DNA from 4 places in the Priestia sp. TRN 1309 genome. Region 1 is predicted to be linked to each of the others. Evidence: riboswitches for the same ligand, from Rfam matches in the RefSeq annotation. Region 1 holds a riboswitch; each other region holds the start of a gene.

Region 1 (3,595 bases):
GTAATGGAACACTATTTAAACGTTTCTCAAAAGTAGATAAGAAAACAGGAATTCCACGTGCGTCACTATGGCTATCGTTTGGAATGTCCGTATTCTGGACACTGCCATTTCCTTCTTGGGAAGCGCTAGTAAACGTATGTTCAGTAGCACTTATTCTGTCTTATGCGATTGCGCCAATTTCAGCCGCTGCATTCAGAGTAAATGCAAAAGACCTTAAAAAGCCTTTCAAATTAAAAGGCATGAGCGTTATTGCTCCTGTGTCATTTATCTTCTGTTCATACATCGTATATTGGTCAGGATGGACGACAATTTCTTGGCTTCTAGGATCACAGCTTCTAATGGTTGTTATCTACGTAGCATTTAAGAAATACGTACCAACTGACGTTGTAAAATTTGCACAGCAGCTTAAATCTGCTTGGTGGCTAGTTGCTTATTATATTATTATGCTTGTTATCTCTTACCTAGGCTCATTTGGTGGAGGACAAGGTGTGCTAAGCAACCCGCTTGACTTAATTTTAATTGCTCTTGTTTCAATCGGTATTTTCTACTGGGCGAAATACACGGGTTTGCCAAAAGCAGTTATCGATACGGATGATTAATAAAAAACACGGCATGAATTCATGCCGTGTTTTTCGTTTGTATAGGGGTGTACTCTATTTATTTATCAAACAGCCACGTTTTTAAGATAGCAGCATACTCACGAAAGTAGGATTGAAGTTTAATTGAATTTGGTGTCTTTGCACCTAAAGGATAAACGTCAAAACCTTGACGCTTGGCAATAATAGAGGCGCGAAATAAATGAAAATCACTGCTAACAAGCACGACTTTTTTGTGTTGAATATCAACTTTCTTTTTAGTGAAAGTGAAATTCTCAAAAGTAGAAGTTGACTGATCCTCTTTTATCATTCGATTCTTTTTAATTCCTTCTTTTCGTAGAAAACGATAGGCTGCTTCTGCTTCAGAAATTTCTTCATCGGATCCTTTTCCACCCGTTACGATAACTTTTGTTTGTTTATGAGTCTTTAAATAAGATAAAGCCGTTTTTGCTCGTTCTTTTAAACTAGGAGACATTTGATCTCCGTCTACTTTCGAACCTAAAATGAGCACATAATCTGCTTTTTGCGGAACAGGCTGATGAGCGGTTTGATACATACAAAAAGACATGATTGCTATGTAAAGAACAAGCAAACTAATAAAGATATAAATGATTTTTTTCTTCAACTACGAGCACCTTCCTAGCTATTTCATAAGATGTTTGGAAAATAATTGTTATTATAGCATACGAGACCCAAATAAGTATAAACACAGTAATATATAATAATAGAAGAAAATCGTTATTGTGAATGGTTATAAAATTCGTTACAATAAAGAATAAATGATTTTAAAAGTGCCTCTAAGGAGGATAATAGGGAAATCGGTGTAAATCCGGTGCAGCCCCCGCTACTGTAAATGTGGATGAACCTGCAAAGACCCACTAGTCAAACTAGGAAGGATGCAGAAGTAAAATGAAGCATAAGCCAGGAGACCTGCTTTTAAAAACCCCTTATTTTTCGGTGGGAGAAATAAGTCAAGACAATGTGTTAATGAGCGCATGACCAAACCTTGACTTTTACAGTTAAGGTTTTTTTATGTGATAGGGAGTGGAAAAAGTGAAAAAAGGAAAACCTCTTATGATTCAAGGAACGCACTCAGACGCTGGAAAGAGCATGATTGCTACAGCGTTTTGCCGTATTTTTAAAGAAGACGGCTATCAAACTGCACCGTTTAAATCGCAAAATATGGCGCTTAATTCATACATTACAATGGATGGAAAAGAAATTGGAAGAGCGCAAGGAATTCAAGCTGAAGCGGCTGGAGTAGAAGCAACAACCAATATGAATCCTATTTTAATTAAACCAACTCGTGATCATGAATCTCAAATTGTCGTTCATGGAAAGCCGCTTCGTAATATGTTTGCTTTTCAGTATCGGCAAGAATTTTTTAATGAAGGTTTGAACGTTATCACGGAGTCTTATAAAGAGCTTGCCAATCATTATGATCGAATTGTGATTGAAGGTGCTGGAAGTCCTGCTGAAGTGAATTTGAACGATCGGGAACTGGTAAATATGCGCGTAGCAAAGATAGCCCAAGCCCCTGTTGTGTTAGTAGGAGACATTGATAAAGGAGGGGTTTTTGCGAGTCTGGTGGGTACTCTTCAATTGCTTCCAGATGAACATAAACCTAGAGTAATTGGAGTGTTAATCAATAAATTCCGAGGAGACTTAGAGCTTTTAAAACCGGGGTTGAAGTGGTTTGAAGAATACACGGGAGTTCCGGTACTAGGAGTGATTCCTTATATGCACGACGTGGAACTTGACGCTGAAGATTCGCTATCACTCAGAAATTACTCAACGCTTGTGAATCCGTTAAAAGAAATCGATATTGCGGTTATCTCGTATCCTCGCATCTCAAATTTTACAGACATTGATCCTCTAAGCTTAGAAGAAGACTGTCATGTGAGACTTGTAACCAAGCCATCACAACTAGGTACGCCTGATTTAATTGTTTTACCAGGAAGCAAAAATACGATTGAAGATGCGCAGTTTTTACAAGAAAGCGGCCTGGCTCTAGCCATTAATCAAGTCTTGAACGCAACGAACGCTCACGTTATTGGCATCTGCGGGGGATATCAAATGTTAGGCGAGACAATTACGGACCCCGATGCAGTAGAGTCCCGGATTGAATCTATTAAAGGGCTGGGTTTGCTTCCAGTGGAAACCGTTATGACAACCAGCAAAAAAACAGAAAGAGTTTCTGGATATGTTCAGTTAGAGAGTGAGAAGGTTTCGATTGAAGGCTATGAAATTCATATGGGAAAGACGGTTTCTAAAAGCATGACGAAAGCCTTTGCGGTGGTAGATGATCAAAAAGAAGGAACGGTTAAAGACAACATCATTGGCACGTATGTTCATGATGTGTTTCATAACGATGCTTTGCGCAGAGCTTTGCTTAATCAAATTCGTAAACATAAAAAATTGCCGCCTATTACGGATACATTCAACAGTCGCCTGCAAAAAGAGGAGTCTTTTTCAAAAGCAGCAGCATATGTGAGAGAAGCTATAGATATGGAAAAGCTGTATCATTTAATAGACAACTATAAAAGCCCGGAGCAAGCACAAAAAGTGTAGCTTGTAGAGGTTTTCGCTTGTTTTTTCACCGAGAACTTTAGTACGCTATTCTACGTTGCCTAGTTCAACAGTCTAGCACTCGTAACAAATAAAAGATGATTGTTTCCAATACTATGTAGGATGGAAACATGGTTTATGGACAGGAAAATGAATGGTTAATGTAATGTAAAACATCACGCCTCGTTTCCTAGAGGAGCTGAAAGTATTGATTTTTAAACGTATTTTTTTAAACAAAGCATCTATTTTATACATAGTCAGTTTATTTATTGTATGTACTTCGGTGATTATGGGAGTATTTATTGGTACAGTTTCGTTAACCGTAGGAGATACAATCAAAATTATTATTGGCCACCTTACCGGACTATCCTTATATCACGGTCCGGAAAACATGGATTTAATCATTTGGCAAATTCGTTTTCCAAGAGTAC
Region 2 (3,595 bases), on a different contig from region 1:
CATGTCCGTGCGCTCAAACTCTCCGTGCACAAGGACATCTAAGCCGATGTCTTCTTGAATTTCAATCCATTTTTTGATTTCAGCGTTAATGTACGCTTCATATGCTTCATCGCTTAACTCTCCTTTACGCCACTTCAGACGCTCTTTTCGCACTTCTTTTGTTTGCGGAAAGCTTCCAATTGTTGTCGTTGGAAGAAGCGGCAGTTGAAACGCTTCTTGCTGAACGCGTTGACGTACGTCAAACGACGCTTGGCGCTGTGCTTTATAGCTGTGCAGCTGCTTCAGCTCTTTTTGCACGTCTTGATGGTTTCGAAAAGATGATCCATTTAATGCTTGAATCGCCTGTTTACTTTCACTTATTTCTTTTTCTATTGCTTCTTTTCCTTGCTGCACCGCTTTTGTTAAAAGCGTGATTTCCTTTAGCTTTTCATCTGCAAAAGACAGCGCGTTTTTTAGAATTGGCTCAATGGTTTTTTCGCTTTTCACCGTGACAGGAACATGTAATAAACTTGATGAAGGCTGCAGAATCAAACGGTCTTTTGATACGGCTTCTTCAATTTCACTGATTGTTAAAAGCTGTTCGTCCAAGTTTTCACGCCAAATGTTTCGTCCGTCAATCACTCCTGCTGCCAGCACTTTATCAGTTGGAAACCCATATTTATTAAGCGCCGTGAGATTTTCGCCTCGGTCATGTACAAAATCCAATCCAATTCCGTGAACAGGAAGAGCAACTACTTCTTTATAGTAATCTACGCTGTCAAAATACGTCTGCAAAATGACTTTTACATTCGGTGCCGCTTTTTTCAAAGCTTCATAGACTTCTTTATACAGTGCCAGGTCTTCTTTTGATAGCGTTGTAGCTAAAACCGGCTCATCTATTTGTACCCACTCCACGCCTTCTGCCTGCAGCTCCGCTAAGATTGTTGCATAAAGAGGAACAAATTGTTCAACTACTTTTTTAAACTCACTTTTTTTATATCCTTTTGACAGCTTCACAAATGTTACTGGACCTAAAATAACGGGTTTGCCTTTGATATTCAGCTTTTGTTTTGCTTCTTTGTAAAATTGAAGCGGGCGATTTTCTACAAGTGCTGGCGTACATTCCTCAAGCTCGGGTACAATGTAGTGATAATTTGTGTTAAACCATTTTGTCATCGTAGAGGCTACCGCACCTTTTGTTCCTCGGGCGATGTCAAAATACGTTTCAAGGGATACCGGGCCTCCGCTATATTCAAAGCGCTTTGGCACCAAACCAAACATAGCGGCTGTATCTAACACGTGATCGTATAAGCTAAAATCGCCGACTGGAATTAATTCAATTCCTGCGTCACGCTGTTTTTTCAGATGCCCAAGACGAAGAGCTTCAATTTCCTGAAGAAAGATATCTTTCTCTAGCTTTCCTGCCCAAAACTGCTCAAGCGCTTTTTTCCATTCTCGTTTTTCACCAATTCTTGGATAACCTACATTTGAACTTTTTACACTGCTCATTTTTTCCACTCCCTATATATTTTTTTATCGCTAAACTAAAAAATCTCCCTTTTCGAAATGAAAAGAGAGATGATACGCATACTTAACTAAAGTTGAGATAGCCTGTTTTTCTCAACACGTATTCCTCACTCCTCTCTATATCCCGTAGAGCTTAAGTGCATACAACAGGCAGGTCTCCTGACTTAGGTTCATCGCTTCCTATCCCTTCCCATTTCAACATGAAACAGTGGTTAATAAGTTGCTCCCCATTACAGTGGCGGGACCGCGCCGGCTTTTCACCGGTCTTCCCTTTTAAGCTGCGTACATTCGTTACACAGCACCTGATGCATTTCTATGAAATTGTTCATTCAAAACATATTCACATAAAATAAAAAGCCTCTCTATCATGAATAGAGAGGCATAGTATCTATGAAATCCTCTCTTATTTTTCAAAGCTGTACGCTTTGCAGGATGTAGCACCTTTTTAACAAGATTGTTAAATGGTTGCCGGGCTTCACAGGGCCAGTCCCTCCGCCTCTCTCAATAAGAGTTTTAATTGTTTATAATATTTTGAATGTAGAGTCATCTTAACACCTTACATTTATGTTGTCAAAAGAAATTTCAAAAAAATTAGTTTTCAGGAGGCGTTGACGCTAATTTTTGCCTTAATAATTTGTAATCATCTTTTCGATGTGTTTCGATCAAGTCTTTTGCTCCTTGATGATACCCTGAAGAATAGATGTACTCTACCGCCGTTTCGATAAGCATTCTCTTTTCTTCCGCACATTCTCGGTCCATTAGGGGGAACAGTCTACCTAAAAGGTCATTTAAATCTTCCTTAATAAAACGATTGAGTCCTTCTTGCATCTTTTCGTTTGCCATGATAGCTCCTCCATTTGCTGTGTATGTTTTAAGCCTCTATAAACACGCATTTCACTGTGAATGTTAAGATAAAGTTAAGTCATTAAACAGTATATCAAGTGAATATTTTTCTTCAATTACATATGTAATACAAATATATGACAAATATAGAGAATATATCATCATTCACTATCTATTATAACGCTTGACTGGGCCTTCTGCTACAAGGTTTCGTACGGTTTTCCAAAAGAGGTTGAGACATAACCAAGTGAATCCAATCTAAAGGCAAATGGGATACATGAGCTGAATCGCTTGTGACACCGCAGTTGATTTCCGTACAAGACTTCGCTTTCCGCGGGCGGTCACTGAGCCTCCTCGTCGCATAAGCTCCTGTGGGGTCTCACGTGTTCCGCTTTTCCCGCAGGAGTCTTCGTCTTGTGCTCCAATCACCTGCTAGAAAGACCTATACACATGAAATCTACGTTTACCCTAATAAAAAAATGAACCACTAATCAAGATGCTTGATTAGTGGTTCATTTTTCATTTCGCCTAAAACCCTTTTTTCCCAGCCTCTTTTTTTTGAACCTAGCTTTCTACTTTCTTGTTTTTACAAACAACTTCTTCGAGGTCGTCCAAAATCCTTCCAAAGAAGAGGTCCTAAAATGTCGTACCGGCTAACAAAAAACTCCGTAAAATTATAATTATTTAAAATTAAAGGCGGTTCAAAATCAAGGGGTGCACCCGCGCCTCCTGATAATACAAAATCAGTACCTCTTCCAAGCGTAAACGACCCGTTTCTGTTTTTTCTAATAAACTGCTCGTCATACGCATGCACGTGGCTGACTAACACTTTTTTCACGCGATGTTCTTGAATTAAATCAAAAAATTCTTGACTTTGAGGAGTCGTTACAGGAAAACCTCCCAGGTCTGACCACCGGCCAATATTTGGCTGCGCATGCATGGCTACAACGGTATTACGAGGAGCATCCTCTAGCTGCTGCTCTAAATAATTCAGCTCTCTATCTGTAAATCCATATATTTTATTCTTGGGACTGATGATATTATTTAATGCGATGCACCGGAAGTTAAAGACAGGAATATCAATGACCCAGTGCACTTTTCCGATAGTGGCTCTGAAGTTTTCGAGGTTGCTTTCTTCAAGGTTTAATTCATCATGATTCCCTACGCATACAAACACGGGAATGTTTGGTGCTATTTTTTCGACAACTTTAACAAAGTGCTCCAAATACCTCTTTTCTCCTGTATA
Region 3 (3,595 bases), on a different contig from region 1:
ATATAAGGAGTTCCGGTTTCAAGCTGCGAAAGCATAATGCGCTTGAAGATCTCAATAGCAGGCACTGTTTCTCTTGAAAGCTGTTCATTGTTTACACACTCAGCGTAACGAGTGCGGAACGAACCGCTGCCTTCTTCTTCATCATAAAAATCTTCTAACGAGTAGCCCATCAGCGTACGAACTTCGTGAGGATCGAATAAGTGCCAGTCTTCACGTGCTTCTACTTTTTCCATAAACAAATCTGGCAAACATACGCCAGTGAATAAATCATGCGTGCGCTGGCGTTCATCACCATTGTTCAAACGCGCGTCTAAGAATGAAAAAATGTCTTTATGCCAAACGTCTAAATATACGGCAATAGCTCCTTGTCGTTGACCTAGCTGATCGACACTTACAGCCGTATTATTTAGCTGTTTCATCCATGGAATTGTTCCTGATGATACGCCTTTAAAACCTTTTATATCACTTCCTCGGCTTCTAATATGACCGAGGTAGACACCAATTCCGCCTCCATTTTTACTAAGCGTGGCCAAATCTGTATTGCTATCATAAATACCGCGTAAGCTGTCATCAATCGTATCAATAAAGCAGCTAGATAGCTGTCCGTAGCTCTTTCCTGCGTTTGAGAGTGTTGGTGTGGCAACCGTCATATATAGACTAGAAAGCGCCCAGTACGCTTCTTTTACTAATGCTGTTCGATTTTCTTTCTTTTCTTGAGACATCAGCGTCATAGCAATGATAAGAAAACGTTCTTGCGGTAATTCGTATACACGCTTATCATGTGATGTCGCTAAATAGCGATCTGCTAATGTCAGCAATCCAATGTATGTAAATAAACGATCGCGTTCAGGAATAATGACTGAAGCAATTTCATTAATTTCTTCTTCTGTATATGTTTTTAATAGCTGTTTATTATAAATGCCGATTTTTGTTAGTTCTTGAATAAGCTGATAAAACGAACCGTACTTCTCTTTTTTATCATAACCTCGGTTGTCCGCTGCTTTTCGATATAGTTCGTTTAAGTAGACGTCTGCCGCCACGTACGTCCAATCTGGTTCTTCCATTGAAATACGCTCTAGGGCTGCCAAAATTAGTACGTTTGCAACCTTTTCGTCCGTCATATTTTCCTTTACTGTAACAGTTTGAATAACCTTTTCCTCATACAAAGAAAAATCAAGTTGCGTAAATTCTTTTTTTAAACGTTCAATATATGCAGTTAATTCATGTAGAATTGTAGGCTTTAATGTATTCACCATAAATATGGCTCCTCTCTTCACTTCAAAATAAAAAATCGCTCACCGTACCTCGGTGAGCGAATAGAACGAAGATAGAAGAAGACACTAAGTCTTTTCTCAATCCTCGCTCTACCCTCTCACCTCCCGAAGAAGATAAAACGACATAAAAAAGGCAGGTCTCCTGACTTATGCTTCTTTTTACTTTAAGGCCTTCCCATGATGTTTACTCACAGTGGATCTCCTTATTTCATCAGCATTCACAGTTGCGGGGACAGCTTTGGATTTTCACCAAATTCCCTTTTAAGTCTTTTTATCAGACACCTTTTTCACTGGAAAACACAAAATATAGTATTTTATTATTGTTTAACAAACAACATATTGTGTTATGTTATAAACACATTATATAGGACAACTTAGAAAACTATCAACCTATTTTCAAAAATAATTTTGTTTTTTACGATAAAATCCTTCGACTTTTTTCATCAAACTACTCCATCATAACATGTTTTGACACGCTTGATGGAACAATGTGCTCTTTTTAAAAAATTTGTCCTATTTTTCTACTAAACATTGCCAACATCAATAAAAAAACCGTTTTTCATAAAAAACGGTTTTTAATTATTTGTATTCTTTTTCAAATGCTGTGATTGTTTTGATAAACTTTTTATCAATATCGTATCCGATCCCCGGTTTTTCCTTCACCTTTATTACTCCGGCTTCTACCTCTACTTCGGGCTTAATAATATCTTTTTCCCAATAGCGAGACGACGCAGAAATGTCACCTGGTATCGTGAAAGAAGGCAGTGTGGCAAGGGCGATGTTATGAGCTCGTGAAATCCCGGCTTCTAACATTCCGCCAACCCAAAGCCTTACACCATGTAGGGCGCATAAATCATGAATTTTTTTTGCTACAGACATTCCGCCAACTCGACCGATTTTCACATTGATAATCTTGCAGCTTTTTTGTTCGATTGCATGACGTGCATCTTCATAGCTCACAATACTTTCATCTAAGCAAATCGGCGTCTTCATTTGCTTTTGTAATAATCGATGATCAAGGATATCATCCGAACTTAACGGCTGTTCGATCATCATTAAATTCAATTCATCTAGTTTTTTCAATGAATCACTATCGCTTAACGTATAGGCTGAATTGGCATCAGCCATAAGAGGAATGCTTGGAAATTCATCTCGAATTTGTTTCAGTAGCTCATAGTCAGCGCCTGGCTTAATTTTCACTTTAAAGCGCTTATAACCATCTTTCATATAAGTCTTTATTTGTTCTTTCATGATGGAAATATCATTTAAGCCAACTACCACTCCAGCTTCTACAGCAGGCCTTATTCCGCCAATTACTTCAGCTAAGGGCTTATTTTGGCGCTTTGCATACAAATCCCATACAGCACAGTCCAAAGCTGCTTTAGCCATGTTGTTCCGCTTTAGAGGTTTGAATAACTTTTGAACATCCTCTGGTTTTTGAAGCTGCTGGTGAAGAAGCGAAGGAATTAAAAAATCGTCTAACATATGAAAACATGTCTGAATCGTTTCTTCCGTATACCAAGGAGATGAAAAAGCAACGACTTCTCCCCATCCTGTAAATCCTTTTTCATCTTCTACTTCAAGCAAAATCAATTCTCGATCCTGGACCGTACCATAGCTTGTTGAAAAAGGAGAAAGAAGCTTCATGTCAATTTTATAAAGATGTACTTTTTTGATAATCATCGATTAAATTCCTTTCTGTATGAACGATGATAGCTTCCGGCGTATGATTTTATTAGAGGCCGTTCGCGGCAGCTCCTCTACTCGAACGAAATACTTTGGAAGTTTGTACTTTGCTAAAAATTGTTGAATGTGTAAAGATAACTCTTCATCTGAAACGTCTTCGTTTATAACAATGCATGCTGCAGGAACTTGTCCCCATTTTCCATCGGCTACTCCCGTTACACCGGCCTCTTTAACAGCGGGATGCTTCAACAAAACATTTTCAATTTCAGCTGGATATACATTTTCTCCACCTGAAATAATAAGGTCCGAGCGTCTGTCTAATACATATAGAAAGCCTTCTTCATCCACTTTCCCGATATCTCCTGTATAGAACCAGCCTTGTTGAAGGGCTTTTTTAGTAGCTTCAGGTTTATTTAAATATCCTTTTGTAACATTTGGACCTTTAACAATGATTTCTCCTGCTTCACGTGTTTCATTTCCATTCTCATCTACAATTTTCATTGCACACGGAAATAATGGTTTACCTGCTGATCCCAGTTTTCGCAAACTATCTTCAGGTGAAAGCGTAACGAACTGTGAAGATGTTTCTGTCATTCCATACGTTTGATAAACAGGAATTTCTTTATTCACACAAG
Region 4 (3,595 bases), 370 kb from region 1:
TCATCTCGATGATAAAGCAAGCGTAGCTTTATTGCTTCAGCTCATGAAAACAATTCAAGAAGAGCAGATCGAACTGCCATACACTACGCACTTTCTTATTTCAAATAATGAAGAAATTGGATACGGAGGAAATTCTAATATTACGCCTCAAACGGTAGAATACTTAGCGGTTGATATGGGTGCCATGGGAGATGGACAATCTACTGATGAATACACCGTGTCTATTTGTGTAAAAGATTCAAGCGGCCCATATCATTACGGTTTGAGAAAGCATTTGGTGGAGCTAGCTAAGCAGCATGATATTCAGTACAAATTAGATATTTATCCGTTTTACGGATCAGATGCTTCTGCTGCTATTCGTGCCGGGCATGACATCGTACACGGCTTAATTGGTCCAGGAATTGATTCTTCTCATGCGTTTGAGAGAACGCATCAAGATTCATTAAACCATACGTACAAGCTTCTTTACCACTATGTGCAATCGAACATGGTTCTGCTTTAAGAAAGGAATATTTAATTAGTGTATTTTTATGCAAAACAAAGAGCAGGACGGGACTGTGATGTCTGTACTTTCCTTTCCTAAAAAAGAAGCCGGCTGTCCGGCTTCTTTTTTTAATAAATACTATATATTTTTTTACTGGTGAAGCAACAGTTGGTAAAAAAAGCACCTTTTTTAAAGAGGTATAATACGGCTTAAACCTTTTGTACATTTTGTTCATTTACAGAAGTTAAAATGTTTTTAAATTTTTAAAAGTTTCTTGTGACAAGTTTTGTAGAATGGGTTTTCAAAAGGATAGGGTTTCGTCATAATGTGGATATAGCGATCACTACAATAATCGGAGGCGAATCTTTTCATGTGGGTACTGACGGTATATGCTGGAAAAGAAATGAAAATGTTTGAATTTGAAACTGAAACGCAGGCGAGAGAAGCTTTTGCAAAAACAAATGGCTGTAAAGTTCTTTCAGAAGTCGTGTATTATAATGATCCTCATTTAACATTAGTAGCTATATAATGAAAAAACAAGAGCTGACTTTATGCTCTTGTTTTTTTATAGCTTCTTGTATCTTACGAAAAGAATAGAGTTGAAATAAAAAAAAATGTACGCTATGATATGGTAGTTACTTCTATTATTCTGATAGTTTAAAAGGTTCATATATATCAAACAGCAACAGTAAAGATGCCAAGAAGGCTTAATAGGGAAACTGGTGAAAGACCAGTACTGCCCCCGCAACTGTAAGTGTGGACGAACGAGTATAACCACTGTGGAAAAATCACGGGAAGGTTCTCAAGTAGAATGATACACAAGTCAGGAGACCTGTCTTTATTGTGAAGTTTCTATTTCTCCGGGGAGCGGGAAGGGAAACGTTGGCTTAAAGTGGCATTCGTGTACACTTTTATTCTGACGTTTTACCCGCTCGCATATTAGCGAAGCGGGTTTTTCTCGTAGCACAAAACTACATATCGTGCAAAAAAGGTGCGCAATGTTCACATTGCGTTAAATGGGAAGTCTGGTGTGAAGCCAGCGCGGTACCCGCCACTGTGAAGAGGAGCTGATTGCATATGCCACTGTATTCGGGAAGGCGCAATCAAGTGATGAATCGAAGTCAGGAAACCAGCCTTTTTCTAATGCGAAGCTTACCCTACGGGATATAGGTGGAAGTGCAAAAACTTAGTTTGAATTTTTCTGCGCCTCTATCATTGATAGAGGCGTTTTTTTAGTAAAGGAGCGAATAAGTGTGACGACGTGGAACTTAAATGGAACAAAACATCACGTATTGATTTGTAATGGAAGCAGCTGTATGAGAAAAGGTGGAGAAGAAGCCACGCAAGCTATTCGAAATAAAGTGACTGAACTGAATCTAGATGAAGCGGTTCACACAACCCGTACGCGCTGTAACGGAAGATGCAAAGATGCTCCTGTAGCTATCGTGTACCCTTCAGGAGATTGGTACAAGCAGGTCACTGAAAACGTAGCTCATCGAATTGTTGAAGAACATTTAGCAGGAGGCTGCAGTATAAAGGAATCACTTATTTATGAATATGATCAAAACGGTTTTGTTTCTCCGGAAAAGAGTGACTCCATAGAAGGAATTGACAAAGTAAAAAGTAACGCATAAAGGAGGAGCTAGCATGAAAGGTAAACTGTTAGTTATTGGATTCGGCCCAGGAAGCTTTGAACATATTACACAGCGAGCAAGAGAAGCCATTCAAGAAAGTGATATGATCATTGGTTATAAAACCTATGTGGAATTAATTCAAGGACTATTAACGAATCAGCAAATTATTAGTACAGGAATGACCGAAGAAGTAAGCCGTGCACAAGAAGCCGTAAAGCAAGCTGAAGCGGGAAAAACCGTGGCGGTCATTTCAAGCGGAGATGCAGGAGTATACGGAATGGCCGGCCTTGTGTATGAAGTGTTGATTGAAAAAGGATGGAAAAAAGAAACGGGCGTAGAGCTGGAAGTGATTCCTGGCATTTCGGCTATTAATTCATGCGCATCCCTCCTTGGGGCGCCCGTGATGCATGATGCCTGTACGATTAGTTTAAGTGACCACCTTACGCCTTGGGAGTTAATCGAAAAACGAATCGAAGCAGCTGCACAAGCAGATTTTGTAGTAGCTTTTTATAATCCGAAAAGCGGAAGACGCACAAGACAAATTGTGGAAGCGCAAAGGATTTTATTAAAATACCGTTCCCCCGATACGCCTGTTGGTCTTGTGAAAAGCGCTTATCGTGACCGTGAAGAAGTGGTAATGACCAATTTAAAAGACATGTTAAATCATGAAATAGGCATGCTGACTACCGTTGTTGTCGGAAATTCATCTACGTTCTTTTACGATGACTTAATGATTACACCGCGCGGGTATCAGCGTAAATATACCCTCAACCAAACAGAGCAGCCGCTAAGACCGCATCAGCGACTTCGAAAAGAAGCAGAACCATGGGCTCTTGATCAAGAGGAGACTGTAAAGCAAACGGCTTCAGCTATTGAAGATGTTCAGAACACAAAAGAAGAAAAAGCAGCTTCACGAGCTCTGGCAGAAGAAGCGCTTCAAGCAATTTTAGGTGAAACTACTTCACCGGTCGTACACCAGCCAATTGAGTCTATTTTTGAAGTGGCAGTTAGTCCAGGGCTTGCAAATAAGAAGTTTACGCCCGTTCAAATGACAACACTAGCAGAAGTTGTTGGTGAAAAAGGTACGATGGAGTATACGCCTGACCATCAAATCAAACTGCAAATTCCAACGGCTCAGCCAGATGTGATTATTAAAAAGCTCCAATCAGCTTCCTTTTTACTATCTCCAGTCGGAGACGTGTTTACAATTAAAGCGTGTGATTTTTGTGATGGAGAAAAAAGTGACGCCATCCCGCATACGGAACAATTACAAAAGCGTCTCGGTGGAATGGACATGCCAAAAGAGCTGAAGCTTGGTATTAATGGATGCGGTATGGCCTGTTACGGTGCTGTTCAAGAAGATATCGGCATTGTCTACAGAAAAGGTGCGTTTGACTTATTTTTAGGGGCTAAAACGGTTGGACGAAACGCCCATTCAGGTCAAATTGTGGCGGAAGGCATAGCGCCCGATGACATT

What was found. A riboswitch is a leader RNA that binds a small molecule or an ion and turns the genes downstream of it on or off. The one in region 1 is predicted to bind cobalamin.
Region 2: it holds a riboswitch for cobalamin, as region 1 does, so the genes downstream of both, metE (5-methyltetrahydropteroyltriglutamate--homocysteine S-methyltransferase) here and ACRPLQ_RS07825 (cobyric acid synthase) in region 1, are expected to answer to the same signal.
Region 3: it holds a riboswitch for cobalamin, as region 1 does, so the genes downstream of both, ACRPLQ_RS24435 (ribonucleoside-diphosphate reductase subunit alpha) here and ACRPLQ_RS07825 (cobyric acid synthase) in region 1, are expected to answer to the same signal.
Region 4: it holds a riboswitch for cobalamin, as region 1 does, so the genes downstream of both, ACRPLQ_RS09655 ((2Fe-2S) ferredoxin domain-containing protein) here and ACRPLQ_RS07825 (cobyric acid synthase) in region 1, are expected to answer to the same signal.

What each region holds. Positions count from the first base shown of each region.
Region 1 covers NZ_JBOZGM010000002.1:96,418-100,012, forward strand. The annotation lists gene ACRPLQ_RS07815 (APC family permease) at 1-599, shown strand, start outside; gene ACRPLQ_RS07820 (YdcF family protein) at 658-1,221, opposite strand; cobalamin riboswitch at 1,369-1,548, shown strand; gene ACRPLQ_RS07825 (cobyric acid synthase) at 1,641-3,167, shown strand; gene ACRPLQ_RS07830 (FecCD family ABC transporter permease) at 3,373-3,595, shown strand, end outside.
Region 2 covers NZ_JBOZGM010000001.1:948,640-952,234, reverse strand. The annotation lists gene metE (5-methyltetrahydropteroyltriglutamate--homocysteine S-methyltransferase) at 1-1,488, opposite strand, end outside; cobalamin riboswitch at 1,639-1,827, opposite strand; SAM riboswitch class I at 1,907-2,017, opposite strand; gene ACRPLQ_RS05020 (hypothetical protein) at 2,098-2,349, opposite strand; gene ACRPLQ_RS05015 (hypothetical protein) at 2,608-2,778, opposite strand; gene ACRPLQ_RS05010 (metallophosphoesterase family protein) at 2,936-3,595, opposite strand, start outside.
Region 3 covers NZ_JBOZGM010000009.1:16,277-19,871, reverse strand. The annotation lists gene ACRPLQ_RS24435 (ribonucleoside-diphosphate reductase subunit alpha) at 1-1,256, opposite strand, end outside; cobalamin riboswitch at 1,390-1,575, opposite strand; gene menC (o-succinylbenzoate synthase) at 1,854-2,957, opposite strand; gene ACRPLQ_RS24425 (o-succinylbenzoate--CoA ligase) at 2,961-3,595, opposite strand, start outside.
Region 4 covers NZ_JBOZGM010000002.1:465,927-469,521, forward strand. The annotation lists gene ACRPLQ_RS09645 (M42 family metallopeptidase) at 1-502, shown strand, start outside; gene ACRPLQ_RS09650 (hypothetical protein) at 855-1,013, shown strand; cobalamin riboswitch at 1,160-1,338, shown strand; cobalamin riboswitch at 1,457-1,636, shown strand; gene ACRPLQ_RS09655 ((2Fe-2S) ferredoxin domain-containing protein) at 1,738-2,118, shown strand; gene cobJ (precorrin-3B C(17)-methyltransferase) at 2,132-3,595, shown strand, end outside.